Metabacillus sp. KUDC1714: one gene and its partner. The main gene of each other region encodes a partner of the protein of the gene in region 2 in a complex. Links are inferred from orthologs where the notes say so. Each region holds a gene or a part of one and is shown on either strand. Other genes may lie near its edges.

Region 1 (5,119 bases), 1.7 Mb from region 2 along the record:
CTACATTATTAATAACAGCAGCTCCTGCCTCTCGTCCACCCTTTATTCCGAAAACGATAACGGATCCAGCACCATTAGGTAAATATTTTGCTGCTAAATCTTTTGCAGGATGATCCGAAAGTTCAGGATATAGAACCCATTCAACAGAAGGGTGCTGCACTAAATACTTAACCATCTTTCTAGCATTAGCAACATGCTCTTTCATTCGAACATGAAGAGTTTCTAAACCTAGTGTGAATTGGAATGCATTATATGGGCTAATTGCGGGACCTAAGTCTCTTAGCAATTGAACTCTAGCTTTAATAATGAATGCCTGCTCGCCTAATGCTTCTGCATATACTAGATCATGATAACTCGGATCAGGGGTCGTAAAACCAGGGAATTTAGGGTTATTCCAATCAAACTTCCCACCATCAACGATTACTCCTCCTAGAGTTGTCCCATTTCCTAATAACCATTTTGTTGCTGAGTGGATAACGATATCTGCACCATGTTCAATCGGCCGGCAAAGATAAGGTGTAGCAAATGTATTATCTACAATTAACGGAATCCCAGCTTCATGAGCTATATTCGCGACAGCTTCAATATCAAGTACATCTAAACTTGGATTTCCAATGGTTTCAGCGAATATAGCTTTTGTTTTAGGTGAAATAGCAGAACGGAAGTTTTCAGGATTTTTCGGATCAACAAACACTGTATCTATTCCATATTTCGGTAAAGTATTTGCAAAAAGATTGTAAGTTCCCCCGTATAATGTTGAAGCAGATACAATTTCATCACCTGCTCCAGCAATATTTAAAACCGAAAGTGTAATCGCCGCCATTCCACTAGATACCGCTAAGCTACCTATGCCACCTTCAAGCTGTGCAATTCTTTCTTCAAAAACAGTTGAAGTTGGATTGTGAATTCGGGTATAAATATATCCTGGTTCTTTTAAACCAAAGAGGTTAGCTGCGTGCTCAGTATTCTCAAATAAGTAAGCATTTGATTGATAAATAGGCACAGACCTGGCACCTGTCATTGAATCTTTCTTTAGCCCTCCGTGAATTGTGACCGTTTCAGGCCGGTAATTTTTCTCTTGCATCTTAACTCCTCCTATTACAAGATGTATTTATCAAAAAATACTTCACTGTTGGTTTTGAATTCTAAGATGCAAATTCCTATACCTATTAGTCTACCTATATAGTAAACGATTTCAAACTTCAGATTCAAGGATTTCCCCTTATCAACTTAACTTTATGATTGCCTCGAATTTTAAAAAATTACGATAAGACCCTTTGATCGTAATTTTCCCAAAAGCAATTAATTGCTTTAAGCTTACAGTGTTTAATAATACTTGTTCGAGGTCATAGCCTTCTCCTTCCATGACAAAGTCAATTTTCGAAGGTTGAGTATGTAACGTTTTAGCCCCTTTTGATGATAGTTCAATAAAATGACTAATCTCTTGCTGAGGTTTTATTTCTACTATTAGAGTTTGATTCAAAAGTATTGGAGTTAAAAACCGAGCTTTATTAAAATTAGAAATAAACGTTGTCATATACATAAAAAAAACCTCCGATATCAATCAAGCTATTTAATAACTTCATTGAATCACGGAAGAATCCTTTATTAATAAGTCGACAGTTTCTGCTTATTTATTCATTATTTGTGGGATTATTAATATTTCCCAAGAAATATGTCATATTAGCAAGACTTACCTGAATCTTTATACTACCTATCTTATTTGTTTTATGAATCATAGGTCATGCTTCCTATCCATTAATAGTGGAATATTGCTTTATTTTTTCAAGTAAGTATCCAACTGAATGAAACGCATAAATCTTTTCCTTTTCTTGGCCATTTTCATAAATGAGTAAGCAAGGTACACTTTCGATTCCAAGCTCTTTAGCCTCGTTAGGAAAGTAATTTAAGTTAACAGAATAGATGTGAATAGCGGGAACTAATTCATCTACGACAGATAACATTCGTTTAGCTACTTGACATGTTCCACACATCGGAGTGTATAAATAGAAAACCATTAGACCATCTCTTTGTATTGTAAGCTGTTTCTCTTCCCATTCAATCATATTTAAATAATGTTACACCTTTCTAAAGAAATTTCGCATCCACATCAATATTTGCACTTAGTAAAACAGAAGCAACATGGTGATCTGGTGCAGTCGCTACTTCACGATAGGCTCTGTCGATATAAATATGCGATGCCTCTGGAAATTCCCTCTTGAATTGTTTACGAAGTCGATCCCCTGCATCATCAGAGTCCACTAAAATATAGACATCTTTTAAAAATAATTCATCAATTAATTCATCAAGCTTTGTTACACTTATCGTTCCATTTGTGCAGATAATTTCGATTGATTCGTTTAACACATTTAGAACTTTCTTTTTATCTGATTTCCCTTCGACAATTAACACTTTTTCAACCTCAACTAACGACATAAACATCACCTGTTTTTATAGTAAAAGTCTTTTCTATAAACTATTCGATTTGTCGAGGTTGTTTCCTCTTTATTAAATGTTTTTTCTTAAGTTTTATTTAAGGTATTAAAAAACACTTTAAATAAACACGAATTACCGAAAAAACGATTTGAAAGAAACGACCACATAACTAAAGCGCAAGTGCCTGTGAAGTGTTTAAAACATCAACCATTTGGAAAACAGTGTGCAAAAAAGAGCAGTGGAGCAATCCACTGCTTCTAGCACCAGCCATTTTCGTCATCACAGTCAACGTATTTTTGGTCTGATCCTGTTATAACATCTGCAAATTGATAAAACCGACTATTATTGAATTCATAGCCAGTTTTTAAATCATAATTATTTTCTGATACCATCTGGCCAATCATTTCTTTTTCAAGATAAAGATTTAATTGCCCATCAGTAAATTTACCTACAACTCGATCTGTTATATCTAAACGTTGCTTTTCAAAAGACATATGGACACCCTCCTTTACCTATTTGTAGGATGTCCTTAATATATGACTTCATTCAGTGGGATTTTTTTCATTCCACTGATATGGTAGTGCATAAAACGCCACATACTGTCCTTCGTCGGATGTTAATTAATCTTCATTTGTCATTTCTTCATATTGTTCAGCTGTCATTAAATTCTCTACGTCAGCCACATTAGCAGGTTCTACCACAATCATCCAAGCCTTTTCATATGGAGATTCATTTACATATTCAGGGCTGTCATCAAGATCTTCATTAATTTCAACTACTTTACCGCTGATTGGGGCATATAGCTCAGATACAGTTTTCACTGACTCAACGCTACCGAATGGCTCGTCCGCTTTAACCTCGTCGCCTACCTCTGGTAATTCTACAAAAACGATATCGCCAAGCTCAGATTGTGCGAAATCTGTAATACCAATACGAACCTTTTCTCCTTCTACTTTTACCCATTCATGTTCTTCAGAATAACGAAGTTCTTTTGGTGTGTTCATTTTCATTACCTCCAGCATTCATTTCAATTTTTAGTTGTCATATACAAGGGATGACCTAGATTCTAATTACTTGATTACAATTATTGAGTTAGTCAATATTGTTTTACCAGTTTATAGCAGAGTATGCAAGAAGTATCTTTTAATTTTTCCAATTATCTGCATACTGTTCTTCCTTAAACCCAACTGTGACACCCTTTTCTCCAACTGCAATTGGTCGTTTAATTAACATACCATCTGAAGATAATAATTCAATCATCTCTTCCTCAGACATTGTAGCTAATTTATCCTTAAGCCCAAGCTCGCGATATTTTTGTCCGCTCGTGTTAAAGAACTTTTTAAGCTCCAAACCACTTTTCTTATAAAAAGATGAAAGTTCCTCCTTAGATGGTGGATTCTCAACTATATGTATTTCATTAAAGTCAACATTGTGTTCTTCTAACCATTTTTTCGCCTTACGACATGTACCACATTTAGGATACCAATAAAAATCTAAAGACATACCATATCACCACCCAAACTACATTTTCATTTAACTTTATCTTATCATATCCACTCATACAAACCTAATTAGAAATATTCTAATTTCATACATTTTATAAATAACTCAGACACTCTGTCATTTCGTAAAAACTTGAGAAATGACTTAGCAGGCTTAATGGCAACAGGCTCCCTTAAAATTGAAAGAAGACAATCCAAAGTAACGATTGTCTTCTTTACCTCTTCGTTTTATGCTAAGGCTCTATTCTAAAAGATTGTTGTTTTTGAACAAAACTGATTAGGGTGATTGGAACGGATATGCGAGACTCCTGTGGGAGTAGCGGGATAGATGAGACCCCGCAGGCGCTTCGCGCTGAGGAGGCTCATCGCCCGCCCCACGGAAAGCGAGCATCCTGGGGCGCCAATCAACCAACCCAATACTATTTTAAAAGCAACAAAGTTTGCGAAAACAGCCTATGCTAAATACGCATTTTTATCAATTATTGCAGCTGCAATTTCTCTTTTCTTTCCAATCACATTAATTGGGGTATGACGGGTAAACTTACGTAATGCCGAAATCATCATTCTTAATGAATCCCCTGATTCAACTGCGATCAATGATTCTTTAGCATGTGCTTCGATTTCATTGAAAGCTTCCTGGCAGTAAACTTGAGTATAGAGAAGCTTTTGTTTATTTTTCTCTTCTCCTGTTTTTGCAATTGCTTTTTCTGTGCGTAAAATTGCTGATTCCATCGCATACACATTGCTTACAATATCAGCAATATTGACAAGGATCTCTTGCTCTTTTTGAAGTTCCTTTCCATACTTTTGTGCCGCTAATCCAGCAATAAGCACACCGATTTTCTTAGCATTTTTCAGCAGATATTTTTCTTGCTCAAGAGTGCCCTCACCAACCTCCTCAGGCATTAGCATCATTAGCTCTTCTTGTAAGCTTTGAGCTTTCTGGAATAGAGGGAGCTCACCTTTCATTGCTTTTCGTAGATAAGTACCAGGGACTAATAGACGATTAATCTCGTTCGTACCTTCAAAGATTCGATTTATACGCGAATCTCGGTACACACGCTCAACCTCGTATTCTGCCATAAATCCATATCCACCATGAATTTGAACTCCTTCATCCACTACATAATCGAGTGTCTCGGAGCCAAATACTTTATTTAATGAGCATTCAATTGCATATT
Region 2 (5,919 bases):
AGGCAATCTTTTTTCGTGTGTGCTAACTTTTTTTAAAAATTGTATTAGTACAGATCATCTTTTTAAAGATCTGTTACATGTAGACATTCATTACATGTGTTACCATAGCATTCGTGCTGTTCTTCAATTTCATTTCCACACTCTTTGCATTGTTTTTTCGGTAAGTTTCTGAAAAATTCAGTTAATTTCATGATCATTTGGAATCCCCTCCGTTGTCATTTGTTACCCTTATTGTATTATAACAGCATTAGTTAGTCAATAACTGTTTTGTAACAATTTTTCGAGGAGAAAGGAACTTTTTCGTGTTTAAAAAAGGTATTTTGCACTTTATACAATGTGGAACAATTTTCTGCAATAGCTTGATAATATAAACAGCCAGAAAGAACATTACAATAGTTATTTCTAAGGTCGTTCAAGTGAATTCGTCATAGTCGTTTAGTATAATGGGGATATTGAGGGAAATAGGGAATTTGAAAGGAAGATGAGCACATGAATCTTAAGGTTATAGGCTACTGGGGTGGGTTTCCAGGAGTAAATGAAGCAACCTCAGGATATTTAGTTGAATCAAACGGCTTTCGATTATTAGTTGACTGTGGAAGTGCTGTTTTGTCAAAGCTTCAGGAGACAATTGCAATAGATGATTTAGATGCTGTTATTCTATCTCATTATCACCATGATCATGTTGCAGATATTGGACCATTACAATATGCAAGCTATGTTTCATCATTCATTAAGGGATTCCAAAAAAACATACCAATTTATGCTCATACATTAGAGCGGGAGGAATTTGAGAAGCTTACCTATAAGAATGCAACAACGGGAATAGAATATTACCCTAATCAGTCATTAACAATTGGGCCATTTACGATAACCTTTTTACGTACAATCCATCCGGCTCCTTGTTTTGCGATGAGGATTACCGATCAGCAATCAACGATTGTATATACGGCTGATTCAAGCTTTCAAGAAGCGTTTATTCCATTTACAAAGGGTGCCGATTTACTGATTGCTGAATCGAGCTTTTATGGAAATCAAAATGGAACTAATGCCGGCCATATGAATAGTAAAGAGGCAGCAAGTATTGCAAAAGGTGCTGGAGTTAAGCAATTACTATTAACTCATTTGCCACATTTCGGTGAACACGATCAATTAGTAAAAGAAGCAAAAGAACTGTACTCTGGAATTGTTGTACTCGCAAGCTCAGGATATGAGTGGAGCATAAAGTAATGGAGGAATTTACATGCTTTTTATCGATAATAACGGCATAACAGATCCTAGAATAAATTTAGCAATTGAGGAATATGCAGTTAAATATTTAAATCCAAATGAAACCTATTTATTATTCTACATAAATGAACCATCTATCATCATTGGAAAAAATCAAAATACGATTGAAGAAATTAATACTACTTACGTTGAAGAACAAAAGATCCATGTTGTAAGAAGGCTTTCAGGTGGTGGTGCTGTCTACCATGATAAAGGCAACTTGAATTTTAGTTTTATTACGAAAGATGATGGTGAAAGCTTTCATAACTTCAAAAAATTTACTGAACCAGTGGTCCTGGCACTTGAAAAGCTTGGTGTGAAAGCTGAAATGAGCGGAAGAAACGATATTATTGCAGGGGACGGTCGCAAGATTTCTGGAAATGCGCAATTTTCCACTAGGGGACGAATGTTTTCTCATGGGACGCTATTATTTGATTCAGAAATAGATAGTGTCGTTTCCGCATTGAAAGTAAAGAAAGACAAAATTGAGTCTAAAGGTATTAAATCAATAAGAAGTCGTGTTGCAAATATAGTTGAGTATTTAGATGAGAAAATTACAATTGAACAATTTAGAAAGCTATTACTTCTTAATATATTTGAAGGTGTTGATCAGATACCAACCTATGTTTTAACAGAGGAAGATTGGAAGAAAATCAATGAAATTTCTAAAGAACGCTACCAAAACTGGGATTGGAACTATGGGAAATCTCCAAAGTTTAACTATCAACATTCACACCGCTTCCCTGTTGGACAAATTGATGTTCGACTAGAAGTTCAAAAGGGCATAATCGAAAACTGTAAGATTTATGGTGACTTTTTTGGAGTTGGTGATGTGGATGAGGTTGAAAAGACGTTGATGGGGACTCGATACGAAAAGGCAGACCTCGAAAAAGCATTAGATGATTTAGATATACAGAAATACTTTGGAAATATCGAAAAAGCAGATTTTATAAATCTTATTTATTAAGGTCAGGGCCTACTTTATATAAAGGCTCTGTTAAACTTGTCTGTTGATTATCACTGCAAAAGATGCATTAATTAAGGTATAATATATCCTAGTGAAAAGTAATCTTTAATCTTAGATTCAAAGTAGAAAGAGAGTGTTCATTATGGGCCGTAAGTGGAATAATATTAAGGAAAAAAAAGCGTCAAAAGATGCAAATACAAGTCGTATCTATGCAAAGTTTGGACGAGAAATATATGTAGCTGCGAAACAAGGTGAACCAGATCCGGAATCAAATCAGGCATTGAAAATCGTTCTTGAGCGTGCAAAAACGTATAGTGTACCGAAAACAATCATTGACCGTGCAATTGAAAAGGCAAAAGGCGGATCGGAGGAAAGCTTTGATGAGTTACGTTATGAAGGCTTCGGTCCTAGTGGTTCAATGATTATCGTGGATGCACTAACTAATAACGTGAACCGAACTGCATCAGATGTGCGTGCTGCATTTGGTAAAAATGGTGGAAACATGGGTGTAAGTGGTTCTGTAGCATATATGTTTGATGCTACTGCAGTAATTGGAATTGAAGGGAAAACTGAGGATGAAGTGCTTGAACTATTAATGGAAGCAGATGTAGAGGTCCGTGATATTTTAGAAGAAGATGAACAAGTTATCGTCTACGCTGAACCCGACCAGTTCCGTGCGGTGCAAGAAGCATTCAAAAATGTTGGCATTACTGAATTTACAGTAGCTGAATTAACAATGCTTGCACAAAATGACGTATCACTTCCAGAAGATGCTCAAGCACAATTTGAAAAATTAGTAGACGTATTAGAGGATTTAGAAGATGTTCAGCAAGTGTACCACAATGTGGATTTAGGTGAATAAACAAAAGGGTCAGCACTCTCCTTCGTATTGTTTTTCTTAATCAACGGGGTGCTGACCCTTTGCCTTACTATATAACTATGAAAGAAATACTTAAATGACCTTATAGGTGGAATCCTTCTCATAGATTGTATAATCTTTGAACATTCAATATAATAAAGAAAGGATCTTTTTAATAGAAAAATGAATGGCTATTCATTCATTTTAACTAAGGGGTGGGAGAATGAATTTATCTTCACGGCTATCACAAACTGTAAAAGATTTTGGTGACAAACCAGCGTTTATTTTTGAAGGAAAAGAAATGTCCTATCTGCAACTTGAAGAAGCAATAAATCAATTTGCAAGCAGCTTACATGACTTAGGAGTTAAAAAAGGGGATCATGTAGCTGTAATATTAGGCAACACTCCGTATTATGTAATCTCTTTGTATGGGGCATTAAGAGCTGGAGCAACAGTCATTCCAATAAACCCAATCTACACAATGGATGAGATTGCTTATATTATTAATAATGGTGATGTGAAAACCGTTGTAACCTTAGATCTTCTTATCCCATTATTTGATAAGCTTGATGCTCAGCTTACAAAGGTTGAGCAGATTATTATTTGTGAAACACCTTCTAGCGAAAGCGAAGGGAAAGTGGATATTACAAAGCAATCAATTTACAGAAAAGTGAAACCGTTTGCAACCATGCTTTCAAGAGGATCTGTTTCTTTTATAGAACCTGAGCTTGATGAAGAAGATATTGCAGTTATTCTCTATACTTCAGGGACAACAGGAAAACCAAAGGGGGCAATGCTGACACATAAAAATTTATATAGTAATGCAATTGATACAGCGAATTATTTAAAAATTTCAAAGGAAGATATAGTTGTCACAACATTACCTATGTTCCATGTTTTCTGCTTAACTGTTTCACTAAATGCACCATTAATGAATGGGGCTACTTTGCTAATTGTCCCAAGATTTAGCCCTGATGCGATTTTTAAATTAACTAAAACACATGGTGCAACAGTGTTTGCTGGTGTTCCAACCATGTATAACTTCTTGCTTCAGCATGAAGATGCAAATCCAGCTGATTTAAGTACACTAAGGCTATGTATTTCTGGTGGAGCTTCTATGCCAATCGCTTTACTTAAGGGCTTTGAACAAAAATTCAAAGTTGTAGTCTCTGAGGGCTATGGATTATCTGAAGCGTCACCTGTCACCTGCTTTAATCCACTAGATCGCCCAAGAAAGCCAGGTTCTATCGGAACAGAGATTATGAATGTAAAAAATAAAGTAGTAAATGAACTGGGTGAAGAGTTACCTCCGAACCAAGTTGGTGAATTAATTGTAAAAGGTCCAAATGTAATGAAGGGCTATTATAAAATGCCAGAGGAAACAGCTCATACGATACGTGATGGCTGGCTTTTTACTGGTGATCTTGCGAGAAAAGATGAGGATGGTTATTTTTATATTGTTGACCGCAAGAAGGATATGATTCTTGTAGGTGGTTACAATGTTTATCCACGTGAAGTGGAAGAGGTTCTTTACGATCATGAAGCTGTTGTTGAGGTCGCTGTATTAGGAGTTCCAGACCCGAATTTTGGTGAGGCTGTAAAGTGCTTTGTGGTGATAAGTAATGCTGAAGTGACAGAAAAGATGCTACTTGACTATTGTAAAAAGCATTTAGCGAAGTATAAAGTCCCAAGTTCAATTGAGTTTTTGGAAGAGCTTCCTAAAAATACTACAGGGAAAATTTTACGAAGAGCGCTTAAAGATCAAGTTTTACAGAAATAGTATTTTGATAGAATTATTGCATGGATTAAAAACTAGTAATTAATGAAAATTAATATTTTTAAAAAACACAGATACCCTTATTGTATCTGTGTTTTTTCGCTATTTAGAAGAAAGGAAAATTTGAATTTGCAGAAAAATCAGTATTAAAATATTCAAAAAATATTGAACTATTTTCTTGTTCCTGTATAATTTAATCAATAAAAGCATAAAAGCATAACCGTGAAAAAGTTATTAAAAGGGGGATTAAGTAATGAAAAAGGGTTGGAAATTAGGAGTTGGCATGATGTTAGCTAGTTTTCTAGCAATTTCAGGCTGTGGTAGTAATGAAAATACATCAGATGGTACTGAGGGTTCTAGTTCAGAGAGTGAGAAAACATATACAATCGGGGTAAACCAGATTGTTGAGCATCAATCACTTGATTCTGCATTAGAAGGCTTCAAAGCTGCGTTAGAAGAAAAGGGCTTAGATGTAGAATATGATGTTCAAATTGCACAAGGTGATCAAAATAATAGTCAAACAATCGCAAATAATTTTGCTGGAGATAATGTAGATTTAATCTTTGCTAATTCAACGCCAAGTGCCCAAAGTGCATTAAATGCAACTACTGAGATTCCAATTGTCTTTACATCTGTTACAGATCCAATTGGAGCAAGCTTAGTGAAAAGCTTTGATGAGCCTGGCGCAAATATTACTGGTACGACTGATACACATCCGGATGCAATTCCTAATACAGTTAAATTTATAGACGAAAATGTTGAAGGAAATAAAGTAGGGATGATTTATAACTCTGGTGAGCAAAACTCAGTTGCACAAATTGATCTTGTTAAAAAGGCAATGGAAGGAACAGAACTAGAAGTTGTTGAAGCATCTGTTTCAACATCAGCTGAAGTTAAACAAGCAACAGAATCATTAGTTGGTAAAGTTGATTCTTTATATGTAATTACAGATAATACAGTTGTTTCTGCACTTGAAAGTGTTATTGGAGTCGCAAGTGATTCTGATATTCCGTTATTTGTTGGAGAATTAGATTCTGTTAAACGAGGTGG

The links.
Region 1: the proteins of HUW50_RS13100 (region 2) and gcvH are in contact, whole or in part, in a crystal structure (PDB 3A7A), measured with the Escherichia coli proteins. The link is inferred for Metabacillus sp. KUDC1714 from one-to-one orthologs.

Annotation. Positions count from the first base shown.
Region 1 is NZ_CP055263.1:991,023-996,141, forward strand. The notes cover bases 1,749-4,676. They hold gcvH (glycine cleavage system protein GcvH), read right to left. Parts: upstream 3,441-4,676; coding sequence 3,057-3,440; downstream 1,749-3,056. Other genes in these bases: HUW50_RS04865 (thioredoxin family protein), read right to left, coding at 1,752-2,066; HUW50_RS04870 (toprim domain-containing protein), read right to left, coding at 2,089-2,436; HUW50_RS04875 (YusG family protein), read right to left, coding at 2,694-2,930; HUW50_RS04885 (arsenate reductase family protein), read right to left, coding at 3,580-3,939; HUW50_RS04890 (acyl-CoA dehydrogenase family protein), read right to left, coding at 4,392-4,676. Outside these bases: HUW50_RS04855 (O-acetylhomoserine aminocarboxypropyltransferase/cysteine synthase family protein), read right to left, coding at 1-1,084; HUW50_RS04860 (SCP2 sterol-binding domain-containing protein), read right to left, coding at 1,226-1,543; more of HUW50_RS04890, read right to left, coding at 4,677-5,119. UniProt on the Escherichia coli protein: The glycine cleavage system catalyzes the degradation of glycine. The H protein shuttles the methylamine group of glycine from the P protein to the T protein.
Region 2 is NZ_CP055263.1:2,739,394-2,745,312, forward strand. The notes cover bases 273-3,236. They hold HUW50_RS13100 (lipoate--protein ligase), read left to right. Parts: upstream 273-1,240; coding sequence 1,241-2,233; downstream 2,234-3,236. Other genes in these bases: HUW50_RS13095 (MBL fold metallo-hydrolase), read left to right, coding at 490-1,227; HUW50_RS13105 (YebC/PmpR family DNA-binding transcriptional regulator), read left to right, coding at 2,376-3,095. In the rest of the region: protein YhfH, read right to left, coding at 63-197; HUW50_RS13110 (fatty acid--CoA ligase family protein), read left to right, coding at 3,316-4,872; HUW50_RS13115 (ABC transporter substrate-binding protein), read left to right, coding at 5,123-5,919. UniProt on the Escherichia coli protein: Catalyzes both the ATP-dependent activation of exogenously supplied lipoate to lipoyl-AMP and the transfer of the activated lipoyl onto the lipoyl domains of lipoate-dependent enzymes.